DNA from 2 places in the Faecalicoccus sp. genome. Region 2 is predicted to be linked to the other one. Evidence: a T-box and tRNA genes for the amino acid it is inferred to sense, from the RefSeq annotation. Region 2 holds a T-box; the other holds one or more tRNA genes.
The links. The T-box of region 2 lies ahead of alaS (alanine--tRNA ligase). A T-box ahead of a tRNA ligase gene usually reads a tRNA of that ligase, here a tRNA-Ala.
Positions count from the first base shown of each region.

Region 1 (18,545 bases), on a different contig from region 2:
CTGTCATTGTAAGGTGGATACCGGTATGTGTCGAACGGGTGTGATTTATCAGGTACAAGAAAAGAATATGGATCAGATTCTTGCCGAATATCGAATGGAGCACCTTATAGTCGAAGGAATCTTCTCGCATTTTCCGGTCAGTGATGATCTGGGACAGGAAAGTGCCGCTTTTACCAAGAAACAGATCGAACTGTTTGAAGAAGTGTGCAGCAATTTAAGAAAAGAAGGAATCGATCCGGGAATCCGTCATATCCAGAATAGCTATGGGATATTGAATTATGGGGACCTAAAGATGGATTATTGTCGTCCGGGGTTATTATATATGGGCGTTACAAGTGATGATGCGATTCCAATTGCCTCTAAACCGGATTTTATTCCGATTCTTAGCTGGTATGCCAATGTCAGTTTGGTCAAGTGGATCCAAAAAGGGCAGAGTGTCAGCTATGGGCGACATTTTATCGCCACGAAACCAACGAAGGTTGCGACGGTTTCTGTCGGCTATGCCGATGGACTGCATCGTTTAGCATCGAATTGTGGTTTAGAAGTTTTGATTCATGGACAGAAATGTCCGATTATCGGCAATATATGCATGGATCAGTGCATGGTCGATGCGACACAGGTAGATGACGTGAAAGAGGGGGATGTTGTCGTACTTGTGGGTAAACAAGGTGATCATCGAGTTACGATTGATGAGATTTCAAGAAAATCGCAGTCCATCAACAATGAAACTTTGTCAGATATTGCCGGAAGAGTTCCCCGATTAAGAAGGAGAGAAAAATAAAATGGTGAAGAAGCAGTACGCTGCTGTTGATATCGCAAAGTATGTCAGTGCTTTATTAGTTGTATGTATCCATACGTTTCCTTTCATTGATATCAATGAAATGCTGAATACGTATTTTATTCAGACGATCTGTCGTCTGGCCGTTCCTTTCTTCTTTATGATCAGTGGATATTTTCTATTTCGTAAGATTCATAATGAGGAAGAAGATAAGGATGTTTTAAAAAAGTATTTATTTCGCTTATTAAAAATTTATTTGATCTGGACCGTAATCTATTTGCCTTATACGATCTACAATTATGTACAGGCGCAATCGGGCTGGATGGGAATCTTTTCGTATTTACGTGATTTTCTTTTAAACGGTTCGTATTATCATTTATGGTTTTTACCGGCCTTAATGACAGGAACGTTGATCGTGTATTACCTGTATCATAAAAAGGGTATGTTGTTTACCTTGAAGATTGCGTTATTGTTGTATGGAATCGGCTATCTTTTAAATATCTATGCGCCTTTGTGGGAACAGATTCCGTTTATCAGTTTTTTATTCAGTTTTTTCACAAAGACCATGACAACCGCAAGAAACGGCTTCTTCTTTGCACCGATCTTTATCGGCATCGGAATGTTGTTGGCCAAGACAAGACGAATTCCATGCCGTGTGGCACAGTTGGCATTTGTGATCAGCTTTGCGTTGTTGGTGATCGAAGTGACCCTGTATATCCTGACCGGCATGATGCATGATTTGGCCTGCATGTATTTAAGCTTGATCCCGGCTACTTTCTTTTTGGGAAATTGCCTGTTGACATCCAAGATCGCCTATAAGCCATCGTATCGAAGCTTGCGGGAAGATTCCTTATTGATCTATACGGTGCATATTTTATTTGCCCAGCCGTTGTTGTCGCTTTTACCAAATGCACATATCGTTGTCTATTTTCTGACGATTGCCTGCTCGCAAATCTTTGCGACTTTAGTGATCCGATATAAAGAAAGGGTGCCGCTGTTAGAGCATTTAGTATGATACGAATTACTCAAATCAAGTGTCTTAATGAAAATGAGATTGAGACACAGATCTTAAAAAAACTTCATATTTCAAAAAAAGATCTTTTATCGTGGCAGATTCATCGAAGAAGCATCGATGCTCGCCATCAAAAGATCCTTTTTTCGTATATTGTCGATGCCTGTGTGCGAAAAGAAGAGCGCTTTTTAAAGCTGAGGGATGTGAGTGTGACACCGGATGAAACGTATGTCAATGTCCCTTGTGGAACCATGCCTCTAAAACATCGTCCCGTAGTGGTCGGCTTTGGTCCATCCGGAATGTTTGCGGCTTTACTGTTGGCAAGACAAGGCTATAAGCCAATCGTGCTGGAACGAGGCAGTCAGATCGATCGCAGGCAAAAAGTCGTACAGGCATTTTGGAATGGAGATGATCTTGATCCGGAGTGCAATGTACAGTTTGGTCAGGGAGGTGCCGGTGCCTTTAGTGACGGAAAGCTGACAACAAGGTCAAAAGATGCCAGAGCCAGAAAGGTACTGGAAGAGCTGGTTGAAATGGGGGCTGATCCGGATATTTTGATCGATGCGCATCCACATATAGGAACTGATGGTTTCGTACCAGTATTAAAGAAGCTGCAAGAGACGATCGAAACTTTGGGTGGTACTTTCTATTATGATACTGCTTTACAAGATTTGATCGTAGAAGATGGAAAACTGCATGCGATAGAAACATCAAAAGGAAGAATTCTCTGTGAACAGCTGATCTTATGTATAGGCCATAGTGCCACAGATACAGTACGCATGTGTGCCAAAAGAGGAATGCTTATTGAAAATAAACCGTTTGCCGTTGGTGTGCGTATCGAGCATAAACAATCCTTTATCGATCAGTCTATCTTACGTGAAATGGCCGAAGATGATCGTTTTCGACCGGCCCGTTATCAGCTTTCCATGACGGCACAAAATCAAAAAGGTGTTTATTCCTTCTGTATGTGTCCGGGCGGTTATGTGATCCCAAGTTCTTCATCGATCGGACAATTAGTGATCAATGGCATGAGCTATGCCGATCGAAGTGGTGAAAATGCCAACAGTGCATTGTTGGTTCAAGTCAATGCATCCGATTATGGAACGCATTTGTTTGCCGGTCTGGAGTATCAGGAACAATTAGAGAAAAAAGCCTTTGCGATGGCCAAAGACTATCGAGCCTGTGTGCAGCTCAGCAAGGATTATCTGGCCAATCGAATTTCCACCGGTTTTGGAAATGTGCTTCCGACTTATCAAAGAAAGACGACTTTTGTGGATCTGAATCAGCTGTTTAGTCCGGCCGTCAATGCCGCCTTACATGAGGGATTATTATATTTTGAAAAAAGAATGCCGGGCTTCAGCCTGCAGGATGCCGTTTTAAGTGCTGTCGAATCCAGAAGCAGCTCCAGTGTACGACTTGTCAGGGATGCCTCTTTGCAGTCTAATATTCAAGGTATCTATCCTTGTGGAGAAGGATCGGGCTATGCCGGAGGAATCATGACCAGTGCCATTGATGGAATCAAATGTGCGGAAAAGATGATTGAATCTTTTGCGAAACCACTATAAAATAGGTAAGAAAAAAAGGAGGCACTATGTCATTATTTAAACCGGATTACTATATTTCCAGCTTTCAGGCAATGGATATAGATCGATTGAAAAGAGCAGGGATCCGATTGTTGCTATGCGATATTGATAATACGCTGATGGCCTATAATGAAGCAGTGCCGAATGCCAAAGTGGTGGCGTTTATCGATCGCATCAAGGCACATGGCATTGAAGTCGCATTGTATTCCAATGCTTCTAAAAAAAGAGCGTTTCGCTTTGCCACGGATCTTCATGTTTCACAAGTCTATTATTTGTCTTTAAAGCCGCTGCCTTTTAAATTCTGGAAGGTCATTAAGGCACATGGCTATACCAAAAAAGAAGTCGCGATTTTAGGCGATCAGCTGTTTACCGATATGTTAGGCGGCCATTTGGCCGGAATCTATACGATCTTGACAGCGCCGATTTCTAAAATCGATCGATCTTCAACCAAATTTACACGAAAATTTGAAAATTTAGTTTTTAAGCATTTAGAAAAAAGTGGTTTCCGGAAAGGAGGATTTGATGGCTAAATACTGTAAAGGATGCGGTGTAGCACTGCAGAATGAGGATCCAAACGGGTTGGGCTATGTTCCGACATTAGACGCCAATTTTTGTCAACGTTGTTATAAGATTCGCCATTATGGAGAAGTTACGATCAACATGCAGCAGGGAATTGAATCCAATCATACTTTGGAAAAGATCAACAAGATCGAGGGAACGGTTTTCTGGATCGTGGATTTGTTTACCTTTGAAGCCAGCATGATCTCTCGATTAAATCAAAAGCTTCCCGGCAAGGATATCATCATGATCTTGACCAAAAGAGATGTACTTCCTAGTACGCTCAGCGATGAAAAAATCCTGGCTTTTGTACAGGAGCGTTTGAAAGAAGAAGGTATCCAGGTCAAGGAGATACTGATCTGTGGTTATCTTTTAAAACATGATGAGGAAAGTACACGAAATCTTTCTCGTATCGTAACAGCCATTCAAAAGTACAGATGTGGAAAAAATGTAATTTTTATGGGTGTGGCTAATGCCGGAAAATCAACCATCTTAAATCGTTTGATGGCTTCGAAAGATCTAACGATTTCAAGAAATCCGGGAACGACACTGGATCTGGTTCCACTAGTACAGGAAGATTATACGATCTATGATTCGCCGGGCATTGAAAATAAACACAGTATTTTGACCATATTACAGCCAAAAGACTTAAAAACTGTGATACCGGTCAAACCGATTCGTCCTTTAGTGTCGCAGATCTTTGAAGATCAAAGCTATGCGGTAGGCGGCCTGGCAAGATTGGATGTTGTGGTCAAAGGAAAGGCAACGGTGGTTGGCTATTTTTCCAGAAGTCTTCCGATTCATCGAGGAAAGCTTTCCAATGCCGATGCCTTATGGCAGAAACATTTAAATGGAATGCTCGTACCTTGTGTGGATACTTCGCTTTTGACCATGCATACTTTCCATTCACCGATGAAAGAAGACGGTAAGATGGATGTGGTCATTCATGGTTTAGGCTGGTTTTGTGTCAGTGGTGCCATACAAGATGTGTATGTACGTGTTCATAAAGGAATTCAAGTAACATTTAGAAAGGCGATGATTTAATGATCAGTGCACAAAATAAAAAAACACTTCGTAAATTAAGTATGTCGTATCGTCCGCTTTTTCAAATCGGAAAGGATGGACTTAGCTATAATATGATCAAATCCCTGAATGATTCTTTAGAGGCGCATGAGCTTGTCAAATGCTCTTTGTTGAAGACAAGTCCGATCGATGTTCGAGAGGCAGCGATTGAATGCTCTTCGCAAACACACAGTGAGATCATTCATATCGTAGGGCGTACTTTTGTTCTGTATCGCAGAAGCAAAGAAAATAAGTTAGGTTTAAAGAAATGAAAATCGCATTATTAGGCGGCAGCTTTGACCCGGTTCACTATGGACATCTGCAAATGGCAAAAGAGGCCATGCAGGTCTTAAAGGTGGATGAAGTTTGGTTTATTCCTGCCAAGAAAACGCCGCTAAAGGATCGTATTTTGACATCGGATACGGATCGTCTTGCGATGTTAAAGATCGCATTAGCCGATTTTCCACAATTTAAAGTCAATCCGATCGAGATGCAAAGAGAAGGAATCAGCTATACGATCGATACGCTGGAAGCTTTGCGCAAGCAGTATCCATCTTATACGTTTTACTGGCTGATTGGTAATGACCAGTTGGAACAGTTTGATCTTTGGAAGGACCCGGATCGTTTGGTACAACTGGCATACTTTGTCTGCTTTGATCGTGATGGAAAGCTTGCCCAAACAAAATATCCGATCCAACAGTTTCATATGGAACCGATGCCGGTTTCCAGCAGTGAAATACGAAAAGGAAATAAATTAAATTACCTGGATGAAGAAGTCTTGCGATATATTTATCAACATCGTTTGTACGTCAAAGACTTTATTAAGGAAAGAGTGAGTCCAAAGCGATTCTCACACAGTGTTTCTGTTGCTCATCTCTGTGAGGAGTTTGCCAAAGCCCATGATCTGGATACACAAAAGGCATACTATATCGGCCTGTTTCATGATGTGGCCAAAAATCTTTCCAAAGAGGTTATGGAGCCATGGATGGATTGTATCTGTCCGGAAAACAAGAAATATCCGGTTGCGGTATGGCATGGGTTTGTCGGTAGTGAGATCATAAAACGTGTTTTCTACATACACGATGATCAAATCAGTCATGCAATCTACCATCATGTCTTAGGAACGAGTCATGATCCTTATGCGATGATCATATTTTGTGCGGATAAACTCGATCCTTTACGAGGCTATCCTGTCAAAGATTCTATTGCCTGTGTCAAACAGGATCTGGTAAAAGGATTTGAAATGGTACAGGAAGAAAACCGAAAATATTTGAAGGGAAAGGGAAACTAACTTGGAAATCAGAGAAGTTATTTTAAAGGCAATCAGTGAGAAAAAAGGATATGATATCAAAGACTATGATACAACCAGTCTTACTCCTTTTATGGATCATATGATCATTGCCTCCACCAACAATACACGTCAGAATTATTCGATTTGTCAAAATATCAAAGATCGTTTAAGAGAAAATGGATATAAACTGGATTTTAAAGTCGAGGGTGATGCCGATTCTCGCTGGCTTTTGATCGACCTGAAGGATATCGTAGTTCATTTGTTTGTTCGTGAAGAAAGGCAGGTGTATCAGCTGGATCGCCTGTATGCCGATGTTCCGGTTGAAACCTATGATCTATGATACTTTAGCATCGTACTATGATGCTCTGGTCAAAGATGAAGAAGCGACTTTATCATGGGTACATTGGATCGAATCCTTTCAAAAGCCATGTTCCATGTTGGAGTTAGCCTGCGGCAGTGCCGAGATCACACAGGTTTTATCCCATCACGGATTTCAGATGACGGCCCTGGATCTCAGTCAGGGAATGATTGATCAGGCAAAACGTAAAGACAAGGAACTAAAGATTCAGTTTGAATGCCAGGATATGCGAAATTTATCAAATTTGCCAAGCTTTGAATCAATTGCGTGCCTATGTGACAGCTTTAACTATATTTTAGAAAAAGAGGAAATTGTTTCCTTTTTTAAAGAAGTTCATGACCATTTACAACCAGAGGGTATCTTTTTCTTTGATAGCCATTCGTTAGATCGATTGGATGAGTTTTCTGAAGAATTCAATGAAACCGGTCATATCGAAGATGTGGATTACCAATGGTCGATTACCAGTGAAGAAGAGATAATCTATCAGGATTTTGCCTTCTATAAAGAAAATGGGGAAGTTATACAGGAGCATCATATGCAAAGAGTGTATGATCCTGAATGTCTAAAGGAAGCTTTACATCCCTATTTTTACATCGAATCGATCAAAACTGATTTTGATTTAGAAGGCATACAACCGGGAGAAAAGTATTTTTTTGTATGCAGGAGGAAATAAAATGATTGGTATTGTGGCAGCGATGGATGTAGAAGTACAGGCGATCATGGAGCTTTGTGAGATCACCCAGGAAAAAACGATTGGAAATGTAGCTTTTCATTATGGAAAGCTTGCTTCTAAGGATGTTGTGATATGTAAAAGCGGAGTGGGAAAAGTAGGAGCTGCCATGGTAACTACGATCCTTTGTCTGCATCATTCGTTGGATGCCCTTATCAATATCGGAACCGCCGGCGGTCTAAAGGAGCAGCAAAAAGTGTTGGATATCGTCATCAGCAAGGATGTCCTCCAGGCAGATTTTGATACCAGTGCTTTGGATGGACCGGAAGGTTTGGGTCTTCGTTTTCATGCAGATGATCATTTATTGGTCAAAGCGCAGGAAGCGACACAGGAAAAAAACATTTGTTATCACATAGGAACGATCGCATCGCAGGATTTATTCATGTCTCGAAAAGAGGACTTTGATAAGCTGATGTCTAATTTCCCGGATTCCATCTGTTCGGAAATGGAGGCCGGGGCCTTGGCACAGGTTGCGACTTCTTTTCAAGTTCCATTTGTGATCGTACGCTCTTTAAGCGATGTTGCACTGCATCATGATAATTCCATGGAGTTTTCCACATATGTGAAACATGCCAGCAGGCAATCGAGTCTGATGGTACGATCCTTTGTGGAAAAGCTTTAATTTTCTTTAACTATTCTTATACTAGAAAGAGGCGACAATTTATAGGATTAAATTGCGCCTCTTTTACTTTAGATATCATTTGAGTTAAACACGAAATCTGATAATCGCTGCATGGCTTCTTTGACTTTAGAAAACGGTAATGCCAAATTCATACGAATCGTATTTTCTTTCTGGAAAGGTCTTCCATCCTGCCATAATACACCGACTTCTATTCCTTTTCTGAGCAGTTCATCAAGACTGGTTTTCTGTTCCTCTAAATATTCTGTGCAATCCAGATACAACATATAGGTTCCTTGTGGCCTGGCCACTTTAATTCCTTTAAAGTGAGATTGGATATAGTCGAGTGCATAGTCGATATTGTTTTGAATCGTTTCACAAAGCTCTTTTACCCATTCTTTTCCTTCCTTGCTATAAGCACCTAACAATGCATAAATGGAAAAAATGTTTGGTGAATTATAATGAGATGCGTTTTCTACACGTAAAACTTCTTCTTTGATGATAGGATTATAAATAATATGGTAGGAGCCTACAAGGCCGGCCAAATTAAAGGTTTTAGATGGTGCGTATAAGGCAACCGTTCTTCCTCGTGCATCTCTGGAAATAGATTGTGTTGGGATATGTTGATGACCCGGCAAAATCAAATCGCTCCATATTTCATCACTGATGACGATACACTGGTTGCTTCGATAAACCTCCATGGCCTTTTCAATTTCTTCTTTTTCCCATACACGACCGGTTGGATTGTGTGGTGAACAAAAGATACAAACTTTAATTTGATGGGCTTTGATCTTACGATCCATATCTTCATAATCCATACGCCAAATTCCATTTTCATCCTGAATCAAATCGGAGTGAATGATCGTTCGATCTAAATTCTTTAAAGTCTTGGTGAAACCAATATAGGTGGGCGCATGAACCAAAACGGGTTCTTTTTTAGCGGTATAAGCTTGAACAACACTGCTGAGGCCGCCTAATACGCCATTTTCATAGCCAATATGCTCTTTCTTTACAAGCAGGTTATTTTGTGATTTCTGCCAGGAGATAATCGCATCATAATAAGCATCCGGAATCGTAAAATAACCAAAGTGAGGTTCATTTAAACGTGAAAAAATAGATTCTTGAATGGCAGGAAGTACCGGAAAGTTCATGTCGGCTACCCACATCGGAATCTTTGGAAATTCCTCTTTGACTGTCGCATCCGAGATAGGCAAGCTGTCAACGGCCAAGGCATCGTGTCCTTCTCGATCAAGAATCGTTGTAAAATCATATTTCATTTTCATCTCCCCTTTTATGATTAAGTGTATCATGTTTTCTTTGATTCGAATCAAAGTATTCTTTTAAATTTATTGTCTTGTCAGTTGACTTTACACATTGTATAATGTCCTAGACAATCTTCAGGAGGATACCATCATGTCAATGAAGGAAGATATACAAAAGCTAAAACAAGAGAAGAATGCGATTATTTTAGCTCATTATTATGTTGAAGGAGATGTGCAGGATGTTGCAGATTTTGTCGGTGATTCATTTGCACTGGCAAAAAAGGCAAAGGAAACCGATGCACAAATTATCGTTTTTGCCGGTGTTCGCTTTATGGGAGAGAGTGCCAAGATCTTAAATCCAGATAAAAAGGTACTGATGCCGGATATGAATGCCGATTGTCCTATGGCACATATGGCGGTTGTTTCCAATATTCGTAAGATGCGAAAAGAAGTTGATGATCTTGCGGTCGTCTGTTACGTCAATTCAACGGCTGAACTAAAAACATTGAGTGATGTCTGTGTGACCAGTTCCAATGCGGTAAAGATCGTCAGGAACTTACCACAAAAGAATATTTATTTTATCCCGGATCAGCATTTGGCCTCTTTTGTAAAGGAACAGGTTCCGGAAAAGAATGTGATCTTAAATGATGGTTATTGTATTACACATCATCGCATCTCTAAAGAGGATGTTTTACAAGCAAAAGAAAAGTATCCAAAGGCATTGGTCTTAGTGCATCCCGAATGTAAAAAGGAAGTGGTTGAGCTGGCCGATTATGCCGGCAGCACGGCAGGGATTTTACAGTATGCGACTAAGAGTGAGCATACCGAATTTATCATCGGTACCGAGATGGGTGTGCTCTACGAACTGAAAAGACAAAATCCGGACAAGAAATTTCATATCATGAGCGATAAGCTTGTCTGTGTCAATATGAAAAAAGTGACCCTGGATAAAGTGTATGATGTCTTATCGCATGAAAAAAATGAAATCGTGTTAGATGAAGAAGTTATGGTCAAAGCTAAAAAGTCCATGGATGCGATGTTGGAGATGGCCAAGGCATGAATGTGATTCAAACCGATATTTTGATCGTAGGAACAGGCTGCAGTGGACTCTTTGCGGCTTTACATGCGCCCAAGGATAAAAAAGTGCTTTTAATCTGTAAGACGACTTTGGAAGAAAGTGATTCGTTTTTGGCACAGGGTGGTATATGTGTACTGAAGGATCCATCGGATTATGAAAGTTTTTTTAAGGATACGATCAGAGCCGGTCATTATAAGAACCGCAGACAGTCTGTGGATATCATGATTCAATCCTCACCGGATGTCATTGCTGAGTTGGAAAGCTATGGCGTTCGATTCACAAAAGATGAACAGGGACATTTTGTCTATACCAAAGAAGGCTGTCATTCACATCCTCGCATCTTGTTTCATGAAGATATTACAGGTAAAGAGATCACTTCTCATTTATTAGAGGAAGCAAAGAAACGTAAAAATCTGACGTTTATGGAAAATACCACGATGTTGGATATTTTGGAAGAAGACAATACTTGTTATGGCATAGTTGCGAAGAAAGAGGAAGAGTTGTTTGCGATACAAAGCGACTTTACCCTTTTGGCAACCGGAGGAATCGGCGGACTCTTTAACAATTCTACAAATTATCCGCATTTGACCGGAGATTCGTTAGCCATCAGTCTTCGTCATCATATCGCACTGGAGAATCCGGATTACATTCAGATCCATCCGACAACGCTGTATTCCAAGAAAAAAGGAAGACGTTTCCTGATCAGTGAAAGTGTGCGCGGGGAAGGGGCAAAGCTCTATGATAAATACGGCAAACGGTTTGCCGACGAGGTTTTGCCAAGGGATCTTTTAACACAGAAAATCTATCAGCAGATGAAAAAAGATGATACGCCCTTTGTATGGTTGGATATGACCGTGCTGGGTAAAGAACAAATCCTTTCTCACTTTCCGCATATCTATCAACATTGCCTGCAGGAAGGCTTTGACTGTACAAAAGAATGGATTCCCGTTGTGCCGGGACAACATTATTTTATGGGTGGTATTCATGTCGATGCGTATTCCAGAACGACGATGGATCAATTGTATGCGATCGGCGAAACCGCATGTAATGGTGTGCACGGGGAAAATCGTTTAGCCAGCAATTCCTTACTGGAGTCTTTGGTCTTTGCCCGAAGAGCTATGAAGGATCTAAGCATCAAAAAAGCGAAAATATGTTTAAATTTTGAGAACCTGATTCAAACAACCATGAAAGATCTAGATGTTACAATATATGCATCGATGGTACGAGAGGTTATAAACAAGAAGAAAGAAGGTAGAAAAATGAATTCTATTACCATGTCCATGAATGTGGATACTTTGATCTTACAGGCATTGCGTGAAGATGTAACAAGTGAAGATATTACCACCAATGCGATCATGAAAGGATATCAATCAGGAAGTGTACAGCTGATTTGTAAGGAAGATGGCATCATTGCCGGCCTTCCGGTCTTTGAAAGAGTTTTCCAACTGGCGGATTCTAAGACAGAAGTGACTTTCTTTTTCAATGATGGGGATCATGTACACAAAGGAGAAGTCGTTGCGGAAATCTATGGGGATATTCGTTCTTTATTGACGGCAGAAAGAACAGCATTAAATTATCTGCAGAGAATGTCAGGCATTGCGACCTATACAAGACAGACGGCCGATCTTCTAAAAGGAACGGGCATTCGTTTGTTGGATACCAGAAAAACAACGCCGAATATGCGTGTATTTGAAAAATATGCGGTAAAAGTCGGTGGAGGTTATAATCATCGTTATAACTTGAGCGATGGAATTCTTTTAAAGGATAATCATATCGCTGCCGCCGGAGGAATTCGTCAAGCGGTGGAGCTGGCCAAAGAATATGCCTCCTTTGTGCGAAAGATCGAAGTTGAAGTTGAAAATATGGACATGGTCAAAGAAGCCGTAGAGGCCGGTGCGGATATCATCATGTTGGATAATATGAGCGTTGAGCAGATGAAAGAGGCTGTACAGTATATTCAGGGCAGGGCCTTAGCGGAATGCAGCGGAAATGTCACAAAAGAAAACATCGCCGCTTTAGCATCTACCGGTGTGGATTATATTTCTAGCGGGGCTTTGACACATTCCTCTAAGATCCTTGATCTTTCTTTAAAGAATCTAAAAGCGGTGTAATATGAAAAAAGAAGAACGATTAAAAACTTTGGAGCAGAAGCTGAAGGAAAGCCCGCAGCCTTTATCTGGAGATAAGCTTGCGAAAAGTCTTCATGTATCCAGACAAGTCATCGTGCAGGATATCGCTTTACTTAGGGCATTGAACATGCCAATCATTTCCACAAACAGAGGCTATATCTTGCCCAATCAGGAATATTCGATGGTAGTCAAGGTCAATCATTCGATGGAGCAGATGCAGCAGGAGCTTGAAACAATCGTTGATTGTGGGGCGACGGTCCATGATGTATTTGTGGAACATGCGACATACGGAAAACTGGAAGCCAAACTTTCTCTTTCCAGCCGCCGAGATGTCAAAGAGTTTCTAAACCAGATTCAGCAGGGAAAAAGCCAGCCTTTGAACAATTTAACGCAAGGCATTCATTATCATACGATTACCGCTCGTTCGCAGGATATTTTGGATGAGGTCAAAAAGTCTTTAGACAAAATGGGCATACTTTGTTAGAATGAGCCTATGCAGATAGCACTTTTCACAAAGGCAAAAAAAGAATTTCGCAATATCTCCGCTTTGATGTTGATGCATGGGATCTTACCCTACATTTGTTTAGCGGTATTTTCCTTTCTGATGCGTTTTTTGCCTCTTCCATTTTACGGAAGATATCAAATCACGATTTTATTAGCTTATCTTATTCCGATGTTCTTGACAGCTTTCATGGCCGGAATAGGGGCAGTGTGGCTGCGTCCTTCTTTTGATGGATTGTCAAAGAAAGTAAAAGGAATGGGAAAATATCTGATTTTTCTATTGGGGTTGAATTTCTTTTGTTCGATCACATATTCTTTGATTCATGCGATCCTAGGCATGATACATGGCTCTGTTGGCAGTGGAATACAGACTTTTTTTACCGGAAACATACTCTTTGATGGTTTGATTATTCTCTATATTGTTCTTCTGGGGCCTTTATTTGAAGAAATCTTATTTAGAGGTGTCATACTGAGAACTTTAGATCGATATCATAGAGTGTTTGCGATATTGGTCAGTTCCATGTTGTTTGCGATGATGCACTTAAACCTTCAACAAGGCATTACTTCATTTTTTATTGGATGTTTTTTGGGGTATGTAAGCTTAAAAGAGAATTCTATGCGTATTCCTATTCTTTTGCACATCTTAAATAATTTGGTCGCCTTACTGATGAGTGTTCCTATTCTTTCAATTTTATGTTTATTGGGAATGTTTGCCTGCTTTGTCGGAATGGTTTATCTATTATATAAATATGGAAACCGAATTTCAGAATTGTTTAAACAGGAATATTGCACGTACAGATATGGAAAGATGTTTTTTACTAGATGGACGACCATCTTGTATATAATCTTCTTTGTAGGAGTTGTTGTGTTCCTGTAAGGTGATGAAGTTTATTAAGATAGGAATGATAAAAAATCTATGAATGGATCACACATTGAAAAAGCTGGTGATATCAAAGGGAGAACTAGAATTGGCTCTCCCTTTTTTGATGGTATGATTTGAATTTCTTAACGAAAAAGATTTCTAAAGGATAAGGTCTTATGAATCATCACTTGATAAAAAGATATAAATAAAAAAAGTCCTTTAGCTAAAGGACTTATTGACATATGGTGGAGCGTAGGAGGATCGAACTCCTGACCCCCTGCGTGCAAAGCAGGTGCTCTCCCAGCTGAGCTAACACCCCACAAAAGTGGTTTTGCAGAAAACAAAATGGTGGGCCTGAATGGATTTGAACCAGCGACCTCACCCTTATCAGGGGTGCGCTCTAACCAACTGAGCTACAGGCCCATTTGCTGACTGCTCAATAATAATAGCATTTGCTACTGTATGTGTCAAACATTTTTTCAAAAAATTTATAAAAATTTTTAAGCGTGTTTTCATGGTATAATTTCATTTTATAGCCTATAGAACAACTGTGTCAAGTGTGCTATGATGAACAAAGATAAAATCTAAGCTTCCAAACAAAAATAACATCTCTGACTAAGATGTTATCCTTGTTTCATATTTATTGTTTTTTAGGAGAGAGATATGAAGGGTTTTTAACGTGTTCCCTGAACACACTTATACTATAAGGGAAAGTTTTCAAATAAATAATAGATTATCATGTGAAAGTATGTGAGGCAAAAGCGTATTTTGTAAAATTATGGACTTTTTTTGGTTTTTTTTCAAGTATGATATAATGTCAAAGATTGGATGTGGGATAGATGCTTTTATTCTTTAAATGTTTACCACGATTGTTCCGTCAGGCTAATAAAGATATGCGGCGTCATTTTGCGCTGACCTTTTCTTCGATCTTGGTGATTGGGATTGCGTTGTTGATCTCTATGCTGATGATCGTACTGGCATGGAATGTTTCGGGTTTTACAAAAAATATAGAAGAACAGCTGGTCATTCAGGTTTCTATCAATCCGACAATGAGTGAAGAGAATATTCAATCCTTGGAAGCTGAACTGAAGGATATAAAAGGGGTAGATAGCGTTCGGTTCAGCGATAAGGATGAAGAGCTGGATCAGCTGATCGAAGATTATGGCGAAACCTTTGAACAATATGCAGGCGACAAAAATCCACTCTATGATGTATTTATCATCGAGTTAAGCGATAATACACAAATCGATTCCATCACCGGCAAAATCAGTAAGATGGATGGTGTTGTGGAAGCTACTTACGGAACTGGTGCCGTTAATACGATGGTGCATTTATTCGCAAGTCTTCGTTATGGGGGATTGATCTTTATTGTAGCACTGATCTTTTTGTCCATTTTCCTGATTCGCAATACGATCAAGATGACCATTCAGGTGCGAAAAGATGAAATTCGCATCATGCGACAGGTTGGGGCGGCTAACTGGTACATTACATTTCCTTTTATGCTGCAGGGAATGTTAAGCGGTTTTATCGGTGCTTTAGGTCCTTGTTTATTATGTGTATTTGGATATACTGCGTTATATCAGTCCTTTGGTGGAATGTTTATGTCGGATATGTTTGTTTTGATCAAACCATTTCCGTTTACTTTAATTATCAGTGCCATACTACTGGCCATCGGTGTATTTGTAGGGATGATCGGTAGTTATTTGGCAAGTCGAAAGTATTTGAGGTGGACACGATGAAAAAAAGAAATCTAATCAGTCTTTTATCCGCAGGCGCTTGTGCATTGGCTTTTGCGATGCCGGTTCATGCGGAGGATTATTCAAATACCGATGCGTGGGTCGCACGTTGTTCGCAGCCGCAATCATCTGCAGACGGTGTGAAAGCATGCCAGGCTTTTCAGGATTATCAGCAGCAGCGCTATGATCAGCTGCAGGAAGATATCAAACAATATAGTAAAGATATCGCTTCTTTAGAAGAAGATACAGATAAGATGGAGCAGCTGGCCAAAACGCAAAAGGAACTGCAGGAACAGCTGGAAGGACAGATCCAGGAAAAGGAAAGTGCCATTCAGAAGATTGAAGAAGAGATCAAGGCTCTGGAACAAAAGATTCAGGAGAAGCAGGAAGAAATTGATGCCTGGGATGAACAGATCAAATCCAGAATGCAAAATGAGCAGTCCAGCACGGGTACGAATATGTTGATCGATCTGGTGATGGGTTCGCAGGACTTAAATGACATGCTTCGTCGTCTTTCCGGTATTGAAAGAATTACGGAAGATGATCAACATCAGATTGAACAGCTGAATGAATTAAAGGAACAGCTGGATCTGCAAAAATCAGAACAGGTGCGTTTAGAAGAAGAGACCAAATCGCAGCAGGATCAGTTAAAATCGCAACAGCAGCAGGCTAAAGAGCTTGAAGAATCGTATAATCAGCTGGTTGAGCAGTATGAGCAGCAAATGGCACAGTTGCAGGCGGCCAAGCGGGCGGCGTTCAACGATATTGAATCCATTCGCTCTAATATGATTTCCGTAAGCTATTCGGGAACGTTGGTCAATGTAGCCGGCTTTGTTTCACCGATCACCGGTGGTCGTATGTCGGCCGGTACATGGGCATATCCGGGAGGCGGATTGCATTTAGGTATGGATTATGCGGTACCGATTGGAACACAGGTCGTAGCACCAGCCGATGGGGTTATTTTGTATGCCAACAATCCTGCTCCCAGTAACGGAGGCTATCTGGGGAACTGGACAGGTTATCCATATGGTGGAGGAAATACCATTGAAATGGTCTGTATGGTCAATGGAACAACATATGCGGTAAGCTTTGCACATTTGTCACGCGAAGGCTTTGCGGTTAGTGCCGGACAAAGCGTCAGTCAGGGGCAGGCTATCGCATTGACGGGAAATTCAGGAAACTCCAGTGGCCCTCATTGTCATATTGAAGTCTATAATTTAGGAAATATGAGTTTGGAAGAGGCGGTATCTCGCTTCTCTTCATCCGCTGATTTCGCATGGGGTACCGGTTGGAATTCGACGGCGACAGCCTGTGAAAATGGATATAGTACGCCGTGCAGGGAAAGACCGGAGAAATTCTTTGGATAAGGAGTCGTGTTTATGATTGAATTAAAAAATGTCACAAAATCATATCCCAATGGAGTTCATGCGTTAAATCGAGTGTCTTTGACAATTGAAGATGGCGAATTCATCTATATCATCGGTCCTACCGGATCGGGAAAAAGTACGATCATTAAGATCTTGAATGGTGAAGAGGTGACGGATTCTGGTCTTGTATTGGTCGATGGAGTCGATGTGGGATCTTTAAAACACAGAAAGGTTCCGTATTATCGTCGAAATATCGGCTGTGTATTTCAGGATTATCGTCTTCTTCCTACCTTGACAGTACAGGAGAATATTGCCTTTGCCTTAGAGGTATTGGGTATTTCTAAAAAAGAAATTCGATCTCGTGTCGATGAGGTTTTGGAGCTGGTCGATCTTAAAAACAAGGCCAGAGCCTATCCCAATGAGCTTTCCGGAGGGCAGCAGCAGCGTGTTACGATCGGCAGAGCCATTGCGAATAACCCAAAACTGTTGATTGCCGATGAACCAACAGGGAATCTGGACCCGGAAAAATCACTGGAGATCATCGCCCTGCTGGAAAAGATCAATCAATTGGGAACGACGGTTTTGATGGTTACTCATGATATCGTACTGGTTGAGAAGTTTAAGAAAAGAACAGTGACACTGGATCAAGGTTATGTTGTGAAGGATTCTAAGAAGGGTGGATATATCAGCTTATGAAACGCTTGTTGAATCTGTTTTGGTATGAACTGAAATATGCGTTTCGCGGCATTCGAAAACATCTTCTTTTAACTTTGTCTGCCATCAGTGCGATGGCAGTTTCGACTTTGTTGATCGGTTGTTTTTTATTGATCGGTTTGCATGTGGATCACTTTGCCACCAATGTGGAACAGGACATGAGCGTGCATGTGGTTTTAGATTCTGAAGTAAGTGACGACGATCAAATCGATACCATTAAAAAAGAGATTCAAAAGCTATCTAATGTGGCTTCCGTCCGATTTTCCAGCAAAGATGAGGAGCTGGAATTGATGATCCAGGAAAAAGGAGAAGCCTTTAGCTTATATAGAGGGGAAGAGAATCCTTTATCCCATGCCTTTTTTGTGGAGGTAAAAGACAGCTCTGCGATTGAAAAAACAGCTGCCAGTATTGAGAAAATCGATGGCGTCAGTTCGGTTGCCTATGGTGGTTCCAGCGTGACGCGTTTGGTTGATTTATTGGATATGGTTCGAAAGATTGGGTATGGTGTGGCGGTTTTATTGTTGATTCTGTCACTTTATCTGATATACAATACGATACGTACAACGATTTATTCACGACAGGATGAAATCAAGATCATGCGTACAGTCGGTGCTACCAATGCTTTTATTCGCATTCCCTTTGAAGTCCAGGGAATCTTGATTGGTCTGATTGGAGCTTTAATTCCGTTTCTATTGATCTTCTTTGGATATCCGGTCGTATATGAACAATTGGATGGCGTATTGTTTGCCAGTGTTTTCTCATTGGTAAGCGTAACGCAGGTACGATGGCTTTTGGGACTTGCGATGCTTGGCTGCGGGCTTGTCATTGGTATTCTTGCCAGTTTGCTGGCAGTTGGTAAAAGCTTGAAAGCCAAACGTTAAACAAGGGGGAACAATATGAAAAAG
Region 1 covers NZ_JAXKBY010000076.1:612-19,156, forward strand. Annotated here, with positions in the region: gene alr (alanine racemase) at 1-781, shown strand, start outside; gene U0M88_RS03755 (acyltransferase) at 783-1,793, shown strand; gene U0M88_RS03760 (NAD(P)/FAD-dependent oxidoreductase) at 1,790-3,355, shown strand; gene U0M88_RS03765 (YqeG family HAD IIIA-type phosphatase) at 3,382-3,903, shown strand; gene U0M88_RS03770 (GTPase) at 3,896-4,975, shown strand; gene U0M88_RS03775 (YhbY family RNA-binding protein) at 4,975-5,265, shown strand; gene U0M88_RS03780 (nicotinate-nucleotide adenylyltransferase) at 5,262-6,284, shown strand; gene rsfS (ribosome silencing factor) at 6,286-6,624, shown strand; gene U0M88_RS03790 (class I SAM-dependent DNA methyltransferase) at 6,554-7,315, shown strand; gene U0M88_RS03795 (5'-methylthioadenosine/adenosylhomocysteine nucleosidase) at 7,317-7,994, shown strand; gene U0M88_RS03800 (MalY/PatB family protein) at 8,063-9,268, opposite strand; gene nadA (quinolinate synthase NadA) at 9,405-10,313, shown strand; gene U0M88_RS10380 (L-aspartate oxidase) at 10,310-12,442, shown strand; gene U0M88_RS03820 (transcription repressor NadR) at 12,444-12,944, shown strand; gene U0M88_RS03825 (CPBP family intramembrane glutamic endopeptidase) at 12,954-13,838, shown strand; tRNA gene U0M88_RS03830 (tRNA-Ala) at 14,067-14,142, opposite strand; tRNA gene U0M88_RS03835 (tRNA-Ile) at 14,170-14,246, opposite strand; gene ftsX (permease-like cell division protein FtsX) at 14,663-15,562, shown strand; gene U0M88_RS03845 (murein hydrolase activator EnvC family protein) at 15,559-16,926, shown strand; gene ftsE (cell division ATP-binding protein FtsE) at 16,939-17,622, shown strand; gene ftsX (permease-like cell division protein FtsX) at 17,619-18,521, shown strand; gene U0M88_RS03860 (S41 family peptidase) at 18,537-18,545, shown strand, end outside.
Region 1: it encodes a tRNA-Ala, which carries the amino acid that the T-box ahead of alaS (alanine--tRNA ligase) is inferred to sense. The anticodon was not compared.

Region 2 (12,835 bases):
ACCGGCAATCGTGGCCATATCTTGTTTAGTACCGGACTCAAACTGTACGACACTGGCAAGTGTTACCAGTTCATGTACCGAGTAAGAGCTATTTTCAAAAGCGGACTTATGTTCTTCATAGAAAAGTTTAAACTGATCCAGCATTGTACGTGTGATCGTATCCAGATCGGCATCATCCGCTAAGAAATACGTCTCCGGAAACAAATACCCTTCGAGCTTCACTTTATAGTTATCGTTGTTAAGGGCATCCGCATCCAAAAAGGCATAATCTTTTGACAATGTTTGAATATATTCGCTGTCATTCCACAAAGATAGAATCTCATCGGTGCTGTAAGATGGATACAGGCTGGAAATCGAAGCGGCTACTTCCTTAGCCCATGTTCCTTCCGGTACTGTCAATCGTTTTTCTTCCTGTTTGGCATTTTCCTGATTTCCGATATACGATAAGATTTCTGAAGTGCTCATACCATCGTTTAACTCAAATAGACCGGCATAATACTGATTCATTCCTGTAAAGCGGGCATACAGCTTAGCCACGGAATCAGAGCGAATCAAATGTTGTTCTTCTAATGAGGTCAAGACAGAATCAAAGGTTTCTCCTTCTGTAATTTCAAAAGAAATGGTTTCTTCTCCATTTCCCACCGGCTCTAAATTCATGCGCACATAAATAAATGTACCGATACCGGCAATCCCCAACAACAATACGATAATCAGCAGGATTCGAGGCCATAAAGCCTTTCGCTTTTTTCTTTGTTTAGGCATTTTCCTCATCCTCAGCAAAGGTGTTGATCACTTCCTCTACCATTTCCCACTCTTCTTCGCTCTCAATCGGATATAAATTTCCCTGATCGTCATAACAGGAGGCAAATACTTCTTCTGTATCGTGGTCAGCATCCTGAAAAACAACGTACTGTTTCTTTTTGTCTTCACTGTCAAAAGTAAAAAGAATAGTCATCTTTTTTTCATTTCCGTTTTCGTCCTGTACATACAAACAATTTGAATCTAACATAATTTTGTTTCCTTTCCAAAAAAAATAGGGATGTTTAAACTCCCCCATTTTGTTGATCTAAATACCCTTGAAGAATCTCGACTGCTGCCAGCTGATCGATGATCTTCTTCCGTTTTTTTCGGGAAACATCACCTTCTAAAAGGATCCGCGTTGCACTGACTGTCGTCAAGCGCTCATCCCATAGAGTTACATCGTAACCCTCTTTTTTTAATTCTTCGGCAAACTGGATCGATATCTCGGCCCGTGTGCCTATATCCCCATTCATATGCTTTGGTAAACCAAGCACGACTTTTTTAACTTGATTCTTTTCTAAAAGATCCAATACCTCATCAAAACAGATATCATAATCTTCCGATGGAAAACGGATCGTTTTCAAGGTTCTTGCCACTAATCCTGTCGCATCACTGATCGCAACCCCACAAGTAACGCTTCCAAGATCCAAACCGATGATACGTGCCATTATTTTTCCAAATATGCGCGAACCAGCTCTTCGATAATTTCATATCGTTCAATGCGCTGAATCAGATTACGCGCATTTTTATGCGATGAAATATAAGCCGGATCATTGGAAATCAAATAACCGGCAATCTGATTCACCGAGTTATAACCACGTTCTTCCAACGCCTCAGAGACTTCACGCAAGATCCCCTTGATATTTTCTTGACGAATCTCTTCGGTAGTAAATGTCATAGTTTCTGTAATATCTTTCATACTATCACACTCCTTGCTACGAGTAATTATACACGATTCAAAATAAAATGAAAACACAAACGATTCAATAAAAAAGGAGATTGGTGATCCCAATCCCCACATTAGATCTCTTTTAGTGTATTTTCTACCAGATTCATGGCTTCATCGACCTTAGAAATGTCCTTTCCTCCGGCCTGTGCCATATCCGGTTTTCCACCGCCGTTACCATCACACAGCATGGCAGCCTGTTTAACAAGTTTACCGGCATGCACACCTTTTCTCACCGCTTCTTTTCCAGCTCCGGCAACAAAGACAACTTTATTGTCATTTACATTCACAAAGAAACATACGATATTTTCATCCTGGCCCTTTAAATTGGAAACGATATCCTTTAAAGCCGAAGCGTCCATGCCCTGTACCTTTTTGATCAAAGCTTTGATAGATCCACATTCTTTAGCTTCCAGGATCCATTCTTTGGACTTTAACGCAAAAATCTGATTCTTCAAATTTTCATTTTCCTTTTGCAGCGCATGCATCTGTTCCAGGAAAGAATCAACTTTCAGTTCAATTTCCTTTGTGCTCTTTTGTTTAGCACTCTTGGCAATGTGTTCCAGCTGTGCCTGCTGATGCGCACATTCTTTATAAGCAGCATATTTTGTCTTGGCCGTAATACGACGAATATCCGAGCCGATACTTTCTTCACTGATGATCTTGCACAAACCAATCTGTGAAGTATGATCCACATGGCAGCCACCACAGAATTCTTTGGAAACATCACCCATCGTTACAACACGAACACGATCACCATACTTTTCATTAAACAGAGCTGTAGCTCCGGATTTTCTGGCATCTTCAATATCCATAACTTCTTTGGTAACGGTATAGTTGGCATCAATATACTGATTAACCAAGTCTTCAATTTCTACCAGCTGTTCTTTGCTCAGCTTTTCAAAATGATTGAAGTCAAAACGCAAGTAATCTTCACAAACATAAGAACCAGCCTGTGAAATATGACTTCCGACTACTTGTTTTAAAGCACTCTGCAACAAATGCGTACAGGAGTGATTAGCTGTAATGGCAGCACGTTTTTTGGAATCTACTACCTGATGTAATGTCATGCCTTCTTTTAAAACGCCCTGTTCCAACTTTATCTGCAGCAGATTTTGTTTATTTGGTGCTTTTTGAACATCCAGTACCTGTGCATTGATTCCATCAGCTTCCAAAACACCTGTATCCGCAATCTGTCCACCACTTTCGGCATAGAAGCAGGTTGTATCTAAGATGATCTGGCCTTCCTCTTCTAAACCATCCACACGTTTTCCATCCTTGAACAAAGCGATGATCGTTCCATCACATTCCAAATGATCGTATCCAATATATTGACTTTCCTGTGTGAATTCCATCAAATCTACGTGTTGCGAAGCAAAAGATTCTTTGGTATTACGGGCATTACGAGCACGTTCTTTTTGAAGTTGCATCTGAGCATCAAATTCATCACGAAGCACTTCCAAACCACTTTCCTGAGCAATTTCCTGTGTCAACTCAAATGGGAACCCATAAGTATCATACAGCTTAAAGACAATTTCACCGGAAAGCTTACCATTCTGCGCTTTCTGAATTTCCTCATCCAGTAAAGCCTGTCCATTTTTCAAAGTCTTTTTAAAAGTATCCTCTTCTATTTTGATCAAACGCTGGTTAAATTCCACATGCTCCTGTAAATACGGATAGAAGTCCTGCATCGTATCGGCAACAACCGGAACCAGTTTATATAAGAAGGCATCCTCTAAACCTAATTTCAAGCCATAACGAACCGCTCTACGAAGCACACGACGAAGAACATAGCCACGACCACTGTTTGAGAAGTTGGCACCATCACTTAACGCAAAAGTTACGGTACGAATGTGATCGGCAATGACACGATAAGCCATTTTATATTCACCCTCGTATGGATGTTTGGCCAGTTTTTCCGTCGCATGAATGATTGGTAAGAACAAATCGGTATCAAAGTTTGTTTCACCATCCTGAATCAAGGCAACCAAACGCTCCAGGCCCCTACCGGTATCAATATTTTTCTGTGGCAATTCTTTATAATCTTTTCGATCGATAGAAGGATCACAATCATATTGAGAGAATACGATATTCCATACTTCAACATATCGATCATTTTCCAATTCTTCAAAGAACAGACGTTCTCCCAAGCCTTCCGGATCATATTTTTCACCACGATCGAAGAAAATCTCAGAGTCCGGTCCACCCGGCCCTTTACCGATTTCCCAGAAGTTATCATCCGTTTTCAAGATGTGTTTTGGATCTACACCACATTTTTCAGTCCAAATGCGATACGCATCCTCATCATCTGTATAAACCGAAACATACAAACGATTTTTATCGATGCCCATCCATTTTTCACTCGTCAAGAATTCCCATGCGAAAGGAATGGCTTCTTCTTTAAAGTAATCTCCAATACTAAAGTTTCCCAACATTTCAAAGAATGTATGATGACGTGCTGTTTTCCCTACATTTTCGATATCGTTGGTACGAATGCTCTTCTGTGCATTGGCAATGCGATTACAACGCGGTTTTTCACTTCCGTCAAAATACTTTTTCAAAGCGGCAACTCCCGCATTGATCCATAATAAAGTTGGATCGTTGTTGGGGATCAAGCTGGCGCCCGGTTCGATCATATGTCCTTTTTCTTTAAAGTAGTCCAGGAACATCTGTCGAATTTGATTTCCACTTAACTGTTTCATTTCTTTCCTCCAATAAAAAAACGTCCCTATCTCTAGGAACGTTATCAACGCGGTACCATCCTAGTTCGTCTTCCTGTTGGAAAACGCCCTTAATTCTTCTTTAACGCAGAATACGGCTTCACTCCAAAGTAGCTTCAAAGAGTCTTATTGTAAGGCTTGCACCAAACGCCTTATCTCTAACTGTCCAAATTCTCTTCTACTTATCTTTTTCATCATCAAGCTCTCAAATTCTAGCATTCTTTTAAGATTTTGACAAGTAACTTCAACCCTTCCTGCAGACGATCTCTATCTAAATACGCAAAAGAAACGTTCAGACGATCTTTTGTCGGTGTATCGATACCGATTCCTTTTTCTTCACAAGTCTTTATGATCGCAAAGACATCACAATGTGAAATATCGATCTGATAGCTAAAATACGCCTCCTGCAAAAGGACAGAAAATCCGGCGGAAGTAAGAAGGTCATACGTGATCTGCTCTTTTTTCGCATATTCTCTTTTTAACTTACGCACATGTTTTTCCAAATATCCATTGGCGATATATCTTGCCAGTACCAGCTGTTCCAGCTTGGAAGCGGTCGGTCCAAATGAATCTTTAAACTGTTGATAAGCGTATTGAAACTTTGTATTTAAGATCATATAGCTTAGACGTAAGGATGGCAATAAGAGTCTTGAAAAGGAACTGAAATAGATTACATTATCCATGACACTGGCAGATTGTAAAGCCTGTCTGGGTTTGGAATGATAGGTCAATTCCCCATTATAGTCATCTTCCAGAATTAAAAAGCTTTTATCATAGGATAGATGTAAGATCGTATCCCGCATAGAATTCGAAAGTGGTGCAAAATCACGTCCAAAACAAGCCGTATTGATATATAAAATATCAATATCCAGTAAAGATAATTCCTCTATATATCTTTCTTTGGATAAAAAGTGACAATCAAATCCAAAGGATGTAAACACATGGTTGACTTCTTTGGATACACCTTCTTCCATTGCGATCGAAACCGGTTTTTCCAACAGTGAACAAAAATCAAACAACAATGATTGAAATCCAGATCCTACTAAAATCTGAGCACCAGTCGCCAAGATTCCTCGATTATGATAAGCATACTCACTAAGGGCGGTCCGCAATTCTTGTTCGCCCTGTTTATCTCCATAGGTTGAAATCAACGGCGTATCTTGGAAGACATCTTTCATATATCGTTTCCAGATTCTAAGATCAAAGCTATCCTGACTGACGGCATGACTTCTAAAATCATATAAGTATTGTTTCGGTATGTCTGAATTTGAAACCTCTGCTATGATTTGTTGGCGATGAAGCTGATAAGGCTTGATATCCACGATAAATCCCTTTTGTGCCTCGCTGATAATATAACCATCCAATACTAGTTGTTCATAACCTCTTTCAATGCTCGTTTTTGAAAAGCCGAAGATCTGCACACTTTTACGAATACTGGGAAGTGCATCTCCGTATTTTAAATATCCTTTTTTGATATCCTCTACAAATTTGTTATAGACCTGCATATATCGTTTCATAAACTGTCCCCTTAAAATTTAACATAATTGTATATTTTATAAAAGACACTTTATTCGTAAAATAGAGACAAAGGAAGGAATGAGATAGATATGAAAACAAACAAACAAATTCAACAAATTGTGCTCAGTGCCTTAGGAATTGCCATTGTATTTGTCGCAACGATCTTGATTCGTATTCCCAATGCGATGCAGGGATATGTTAATATGGGTGATGGATTTATCCTTTTATTTGCTTCTATTTTAAATCCCGGTTTATCATTTCTTGTTGGTGGCTTAGGCAGCGGTTTGGCGGATGTGGCCGGAGGCTATGGTTACTACTTTATTTTCACCCTGATCATTAAAGGGCTGGAAGGCTTTATCGTTGCCTACCTGTTACAAAAAAATGATCGGCCGATGTATCGCATACTTTGGTACCTGATTGGCTCTATGATCATGATCGGTGGTTATTTTATAGCCGATTCAATTGTCAACCAAAGTGTATGGTTAGGTCTTGCCAGTGTATGGGGTAACTTATTTCAGGCTGTCATGGGATTTCTGGTTGCGATCGTTGGCTACCCTCTTTTATCAAAACTTCATATGGTATCTTCTGAAAAAGCCACACATTAACGTGTGACTTTTTTTGTGATAATAAAAAAGAACAAATCCATATGATTTGTTCTAATCTTTTAAATGGTCCCCGAGGCCAGACTCGAACTGGCACGGTATCGCTACCGGTGGATTTTGAGTCCACTGCGTCTACCAATTTCACCACCCGGGGAAATCTCTTTATCGCTGTTGCTTGTCTATTATAACGAATTCAAAAATAGAAATCAATACCTTTTTTTGAAAAGCTGAAAACAAGCCGAAGAAGCATTTGAAAATTCCACTGAATTTCTCTATAATGGGCCTATGGAAAAAGTACTAGTTGGATTAAGCGGCGGCGTAGATTCTGCCATTGCCGCCTATATATTAAAAGAACAAGGTTATGATGTAACATGTTGTTTCATGCGAAATTGGGATGCGTTTGCCAATAATGATATTGAAGGCAATCCTACCATACAAAATGATGTATGCCCGCAGGAGCAGGACTACATGGATGCCAAGGCGGTGGCTGAACATTTAGACCTGCCGTTATTACGTGTTGATTTTATTAAAGAATATTGGGATTCTGTTTTTCAAACCTTCTTAAATGAATATGAAAAAGGACGTACACCCAATCCGGATATTCTTTGTAATAAATATATTAAGTTTGATGCTTTTTTTGACTATGCCATGAAACATGGATTTGATAAAGTGGCTACCGGCCACTATTGTTCAAACGAAACCAAAGATGGCTTTACCTATCTTACACGTGCTGCCGATCAAAACAAAGATCAAACTTACTTTTTGTGTCAGGTTCCGGAAAAAGCATTGGCAAAAACGCTATTCCCCATTGGAAATCTAATCAAGCCGGAAGTTCGAAAACTGGCCGATCAGCTGCATTTAGAAAGTGTTGCCACAAAAAAAGACAGTACCGGAATTTGTTTTATCGGTGAAAGAAATTTCAGACAGTTTCTTTCCAACTACCTTCCCAATAAAGAAGGTGATATCGTAGATATCGACACCGGAAAGAAGATTGCCAGACACTGTGGTGTTCTATACTATACGATCGGTCAAAGAAAAGGACTTCATATCGACCATGAAAAAGGCCCGTGGTTTGTCTGTGGAAAGGATGTTCACAAAAACATTCTCTTTGTATGTCATACCGATCATAGAGAATGGCTCTATTCGGATTCCTGTATCGTTAAAGGTATTAACTGGTTAGTACCGGACTTAAAAGAAATTCCGACCAAGCTGACCTGTAAGTTTCGATATCGTCAGGCTGATCAGGATATTGAAATCGTTTCTTTTGACAAAGACAGTGCAATGATTCGATATCCGCAAAAGATCGCATCGGTAACCGTGGGACAGGAAGCCGTCTTCTATCACGGACATGTTTGTCTGGGTGGCGGTGTTATTGAACAAGTCTTTGCGGGTGATGAAGATTTAAACGAGAAGATTATTCAAACATATAAGGAGAAAATCAGTGGATAAACAAACCATAAAAGCCAGTTTGGATTTTATCATATTCGAAAACCAGGAAACCCACTATGTTGTGGGTTCTTTTTCTGAGACGGAAACATATCATACTTTTACCGGAGCCGGTCGCCTGCAAGATCCAATTGAGGATCAGGAGTATGAATTGGTTGGCCGCTACATTACGCATCCAAAGTATGGTTCTCAATTTCAAATATTTAGTGCACAGAAGGTTCTTCCAAAAAAAGAACGAGCTATTCTTCATTTTTTGACCAGCGATGCCTTTCCTACCATTGGTAAAAAGACAGCACAGGCAATCTATGACACATTGGGAGAGGAATGTCTGCATCACATTATCGAAGATCCTGGAAAACTCGATATGGTTCCCGGTCTAAATGCCAAAAAAAAGGAAATCATCAAGGAAGGTTTACAGTCCTTTGACGGCTTTAATGAAACTTATGTCCGTCTTATGGAACTGGGGTTGGATCAAAAAAAGATCGAACTGTTGGAACAAGCCTATGACAATGTTTTAGATGTGATTGAAGAAGATTGTTTTCGCCCTTACTATGAAATTTATGGTTTTGGCTATCGATCGGCCTTAAAGTTAGCCGATGGCCTTGAAATGGATAAAAAAGATACTCGTCGTATGGATGCCTATGTCTATGAACTGACAAGAAATCTAAGCATGGCAACCGGAAATACATATATTTTTAAGACGTCCCTTTTGGAACATTTGCCAAATTGTTCGATAGAACTGCTGGATGAAATCTTAGATCGCTTATGTCTTCATAAAAGTCTTCATGTCGATGAAAACAAAGTGTATCCGTTTGGTTTATATGATGAAGAAATTGAAATTGCCAAAATCTTATCCCATCATCAATTTAAAGTAGATACCCTTTCCAAAAAAGACTTAGATAAAAAAATAGAAGAAGTGGAATTTGCTTATAACCTTCAATACGACAGTGTACAAAAACAAGCCATTGAAACTTTTTTTAATCACAGTATTTGTATCATCAATGGTGGACCGGGTACCGGAAAAACAACGACTGTTAAAGGGATTCTGGCTTTATACAATGCCTTCTATCCGGATTCAAAGATACAGCTTTGTGCTCCAACCGGTCGTGCCAGCAAGCGTTTGAGTCAACTGGCTTATGCGGACAGTAAAACCATTCATTCCCTTTTAAAATGGAACAAAGATGATAATACCTTTGCCAAAGATGAAAACGATCCCCTAGAACTGGATGTATTGATCATCGATGAATTCAGTATGGTCGATACCCATCTTTTCTGCAGTTTATTAAAAGCCCTACCGGATCATGCACGAATATTAATGATAGGTGATGAAGATCAGCTGGAAAGTGTTGGACCGGGAAAAGTATTTGAAGATATCATTTCAAGTCAGGTCTTTCCGGTCATTCATCTGGAAAAAATCTTTCGTCAAAAAAATGGTTCTGGTATTGTTACACTGGCTAAAGAAATCCGCGAGGAAACTACATGTACCTATGAAGATGGAGTCAACTTTATCGAAGAAAGTTCACAAAGGATCCTGCCAATGATACAAGGACTCACAAAAGATATGAATCTGGATGATTTTCAGATCTTATCACCGATGTATAAAGGGGCTGCCGGCATCGATGCGATCAATGTGGCGATGCAGGAGCAATTTAATCCAGCCTCGATAAACAAGCAGGAGCTAAAGGTCGGTACAACTACCTTTCGTGAAGACGATAAGGTCATGTTACTAAAAAATCTTCCAGAGGAAGATGTATATAACGGCGATATTGGATATATCATCGAAATCGATAATTCTTCAAAAGCAAATCAAAGAATCAGCGTGGATTTTGGCAATCGAATCGTAGATTTTACGTATGATTTTCTCTATTATCTCAAACATGCCTACTGCATCAGTGTTCATAAAGCCCAAGGCAGCGAATATGACACGGTTTGTTGTGTGGTCGATCAAAACTCTTTGCACATGTTGGAAAAGCGCTTGTTATATACGGGGATATCCCGTGCAAAAAAACAGCTTTTCATCATTGGACAACGCTATGTTTTTGAAAAACAGGTACGTTTAAAAAATCGCAGGATTCGACAAACAACACTAAAGAAAAGGATACAAGACTATATACGATAAAAAAACAGGTCACGGCCTGTTTTTTCTATGCAGAAGATTATGAATACCTCTTTTTAAAACAGTAAAGAAACCAAGGGACTGTACCATTTTATCTGAAGGCATATGATTACGAATCGCACGAAGAAGCTCTTTATTGCGTTTCCCCGCTGAAAAAGAGAAACTCCCATCACTTTTCGTAAAGATCGCAAAACGATTGATATAGCGTTTAAAATAAACCGATGCGGCTAAATAGTCGATTTCCTCCCAGGGAATTTGAATGTAGTCTTCGACCTTACGATCGTTATAATATTCAAACGCTTTATCACCGACCATAATCTTACCGGTACTGGTCAAGCCCATAAAACAGCTTCCCTTGACCGTCAACTCTGCTTTTGTATTCATTGATTGAACCATCGTATCACCTCAAAAAGAAGAAGTCCGGTAAAAACCGGACTTTTATACATTCTACATGAATCCGCAAAGAACACCAATGATACCAACAATGAAAAGACCAATAATAATAACGATCGGCGAAATATTCTTTTTCAATAGCCAGCAGATAAACAAAGTCAATAATACCGCCAGTAAACCTGGTGTTAATGAGTTTAAGTTATCTTGTAATGTAGTCGATGTTGTATCATACAAGAATTTTCCACTGTCATATTCACGTAAAATGGCCTGTAAAGATTCACCGGTACCGTCAAATTTAGAGAAGTCGATGATATTAACTTCATCATTGGCAACGGTAGATACAACCGGTGTTAAAGTGATGCTGACCCAACGCTGAACCAGGCCACCAATGACAAACATACCAAGGATACTGGCTCCCTGCGTAATCTTTCCTAACAATCCACCGGACAAGTCTTTGGTGATTGAAGTTCCTACTTTATAGCCAAACTCCTGCGTGTACCACATGAACGCAAAACGAATCACATTCCATAATACAAAGAATAATACAGGTCCTAACAAATTACCGCTCAGGGCAAAAGAAGCACCTAAAGCCCCTAAAATTGGACGCATGGTAAACCAGAAAGCCGGGTCACCGACACCAGCCAATGGTCCCATCATACCAACCTTAACACCCTGGATTGCCACATCATCAATTGGTGCACCATTGGCACGTTCTTCTTCCATGGCCAAAGTAACACCCATGACCGGAGAAGATACATAAGGATGGGTATTATAGAATTCCATATGACGCTTTAATGCGGAAATCTGATCTTCTTTGTTTGTATATAGTTTCTTGATAGCCGGAATGATGGAATAGCACCATCCACCGTTCTGCATACGTTCATAGTTCCAGGATCCCTGAAGAAACTGATGACGCCAACAAACTTTCATACGATCTTTTTTAGATAAAACAATTTTTTCTGCCATACTAATCTCTCCTTTCGATCCTAGTAATCATTCAGGATATCCCCTAACGGGTCACCTGTATTGGAGGCGTTTCCACCGGAACCTCCGCTTTCCTTCAATGCCAGATAAATCAAAGCTAAGGCAACACCAATGACACCCAGACCGATCAATGTGATCTCTTGGATACAAGCCAGTGTGAAACCTAAGGCGAAGAATGGCCAAGTTTCCTTTGTAGCCATCATGTTGATGACCATGGCATAACCAACAGCGGCAACCATACCACCACCAACGGTCATACCATTATTCAACCATGCCGGCATTGCCTGTAGAGCACTGGTAACGATATCCGATGGAACAAAGCACAAGATAGCTGCCGGGATCGCAATACGAAGTCCCTGCATCAAAATGGCGATATATTGCCAGATTTCAATCGTTTTAAAGCTTCCTTTTTCAGCCGCACCATCCATAATATGTACGATAGGAATGGCCAGCGTACGACAAATCATCGTTAAGAACAATCCAGCTACTGACAAAGGAACCGCAACCGCGATGGATGTAGAAATAACACTGTTTACATCGGTAGCTCCGTCTAAACCAAGCACCATGATAATGGCAGAGGCAACCGATGCCAAAGCAGCATCCGGTGCCACAGCAGCTCCAACGTTGGCCCATCCTAAAGCCATCAGTTGAAGATTTCCCGCCAACATGATCCCTTCTGTTAAGTGACCTGTTACAAGTCCGATCAATGTACATGCAACCAAAGGCTGATGGAACTGGAATTCATCCAAAATTCCTTCCATACCCGCTAATAAGGCTACAATGACAATGAGAATCACTGTAATAATATTCATATTAACCTCCAAAAACAATCTTATCCAAGTTCAGCTTCTGCTTTTTTCAAGATCGCATCCATATTTTCCGGGCTGTCGGCCGGAACTTTACGGACATCAAATTTAACACCCAGCTTTTCAATCTCACGCATGGTCTTTACATCGTCTTTATCAAAAGCTAAAGCCTTCGTAACCGCAACTTTTCCCTGTGAATGTGCCATGGAACCTACATTTAATGTTTTGATATCCACACCACCCTGAATTGCTTTTAGGGCATCCTGTGGTGTTTCAAACAACAACAACGCTTTGGTTGCACCAAAACGAGGATCCTTAGCCACAGCAATCATCTTATCAATCGGTACAACATGTGCCTTAACTCCCGGAGGAGCAGCCTGTATGATCATGTTTTTTCGCAATTCATCGTGTGCTACATTATCAGAAACAACGATGATACGATCCGGATTGGTTGATTTTGTCCATGTTGTTGCCACCTGTCCGTGCAATAAACGGGTATCGAT
Region 2 covers NZ_JAXKBY010000021.1:749-13,583, reverse strand. Annotated here, with positions in the region: gene mltG (endolytic transglycosylase MltG) at 1-762, opposite strand, end outside; gene U0M88_RS00985 (DUF1292 domain-containing protein) at 755-1,009, opposite strand; gene ruvX (Holliday junction resolvase RuvX) at 1,044-1,469, opposite strand; gene U0M88_RS00975 (IreB family regulatory phosphoprotein) at 1,469-1,720, opposite strand; gene alaS (alanine--tRNA ligase) at 1,822-4,449, opposite strand; T-box leader at 4,481-4,671, opposite strand; gene U0M88_RS00965 (aminotransferase-like domain-containing protein) at 4,680-5,984, opposite strand; gene U0M88_RS00960 (ECF transporter S component) at 6,075-6,590, shown strand; tRNA gene U0M88_RS00955 (tRNA-Leu) at 6,655-6,741, opposite strand; gene mnmA (tRNA 2-thiouridine(34) synthase MnmA) at 6,873-8,036, shown strand; gene recD2 (SF1B family DNA helicase RecD2) at 8,029-10,152, shown strand; gene U0M88_RS00940 (DUF956 family protein) at 10,162-10,545, opposite strand; gene U0M88_RS00935 (PTS system mannose/fructose/sorbose family transporter subunit IID) at 10,597-11,508, opposite strand; gene U0M88_RS00930 (PTS mannose/fructose/sorbose transporter subunit IIC) at 11,529-12,338, opposite strand; gene U0M88_RS00925 (mannose/fructose/sorbose PTS transporter subunit IIB) at 12,359-12,835, opposite strand, start outside.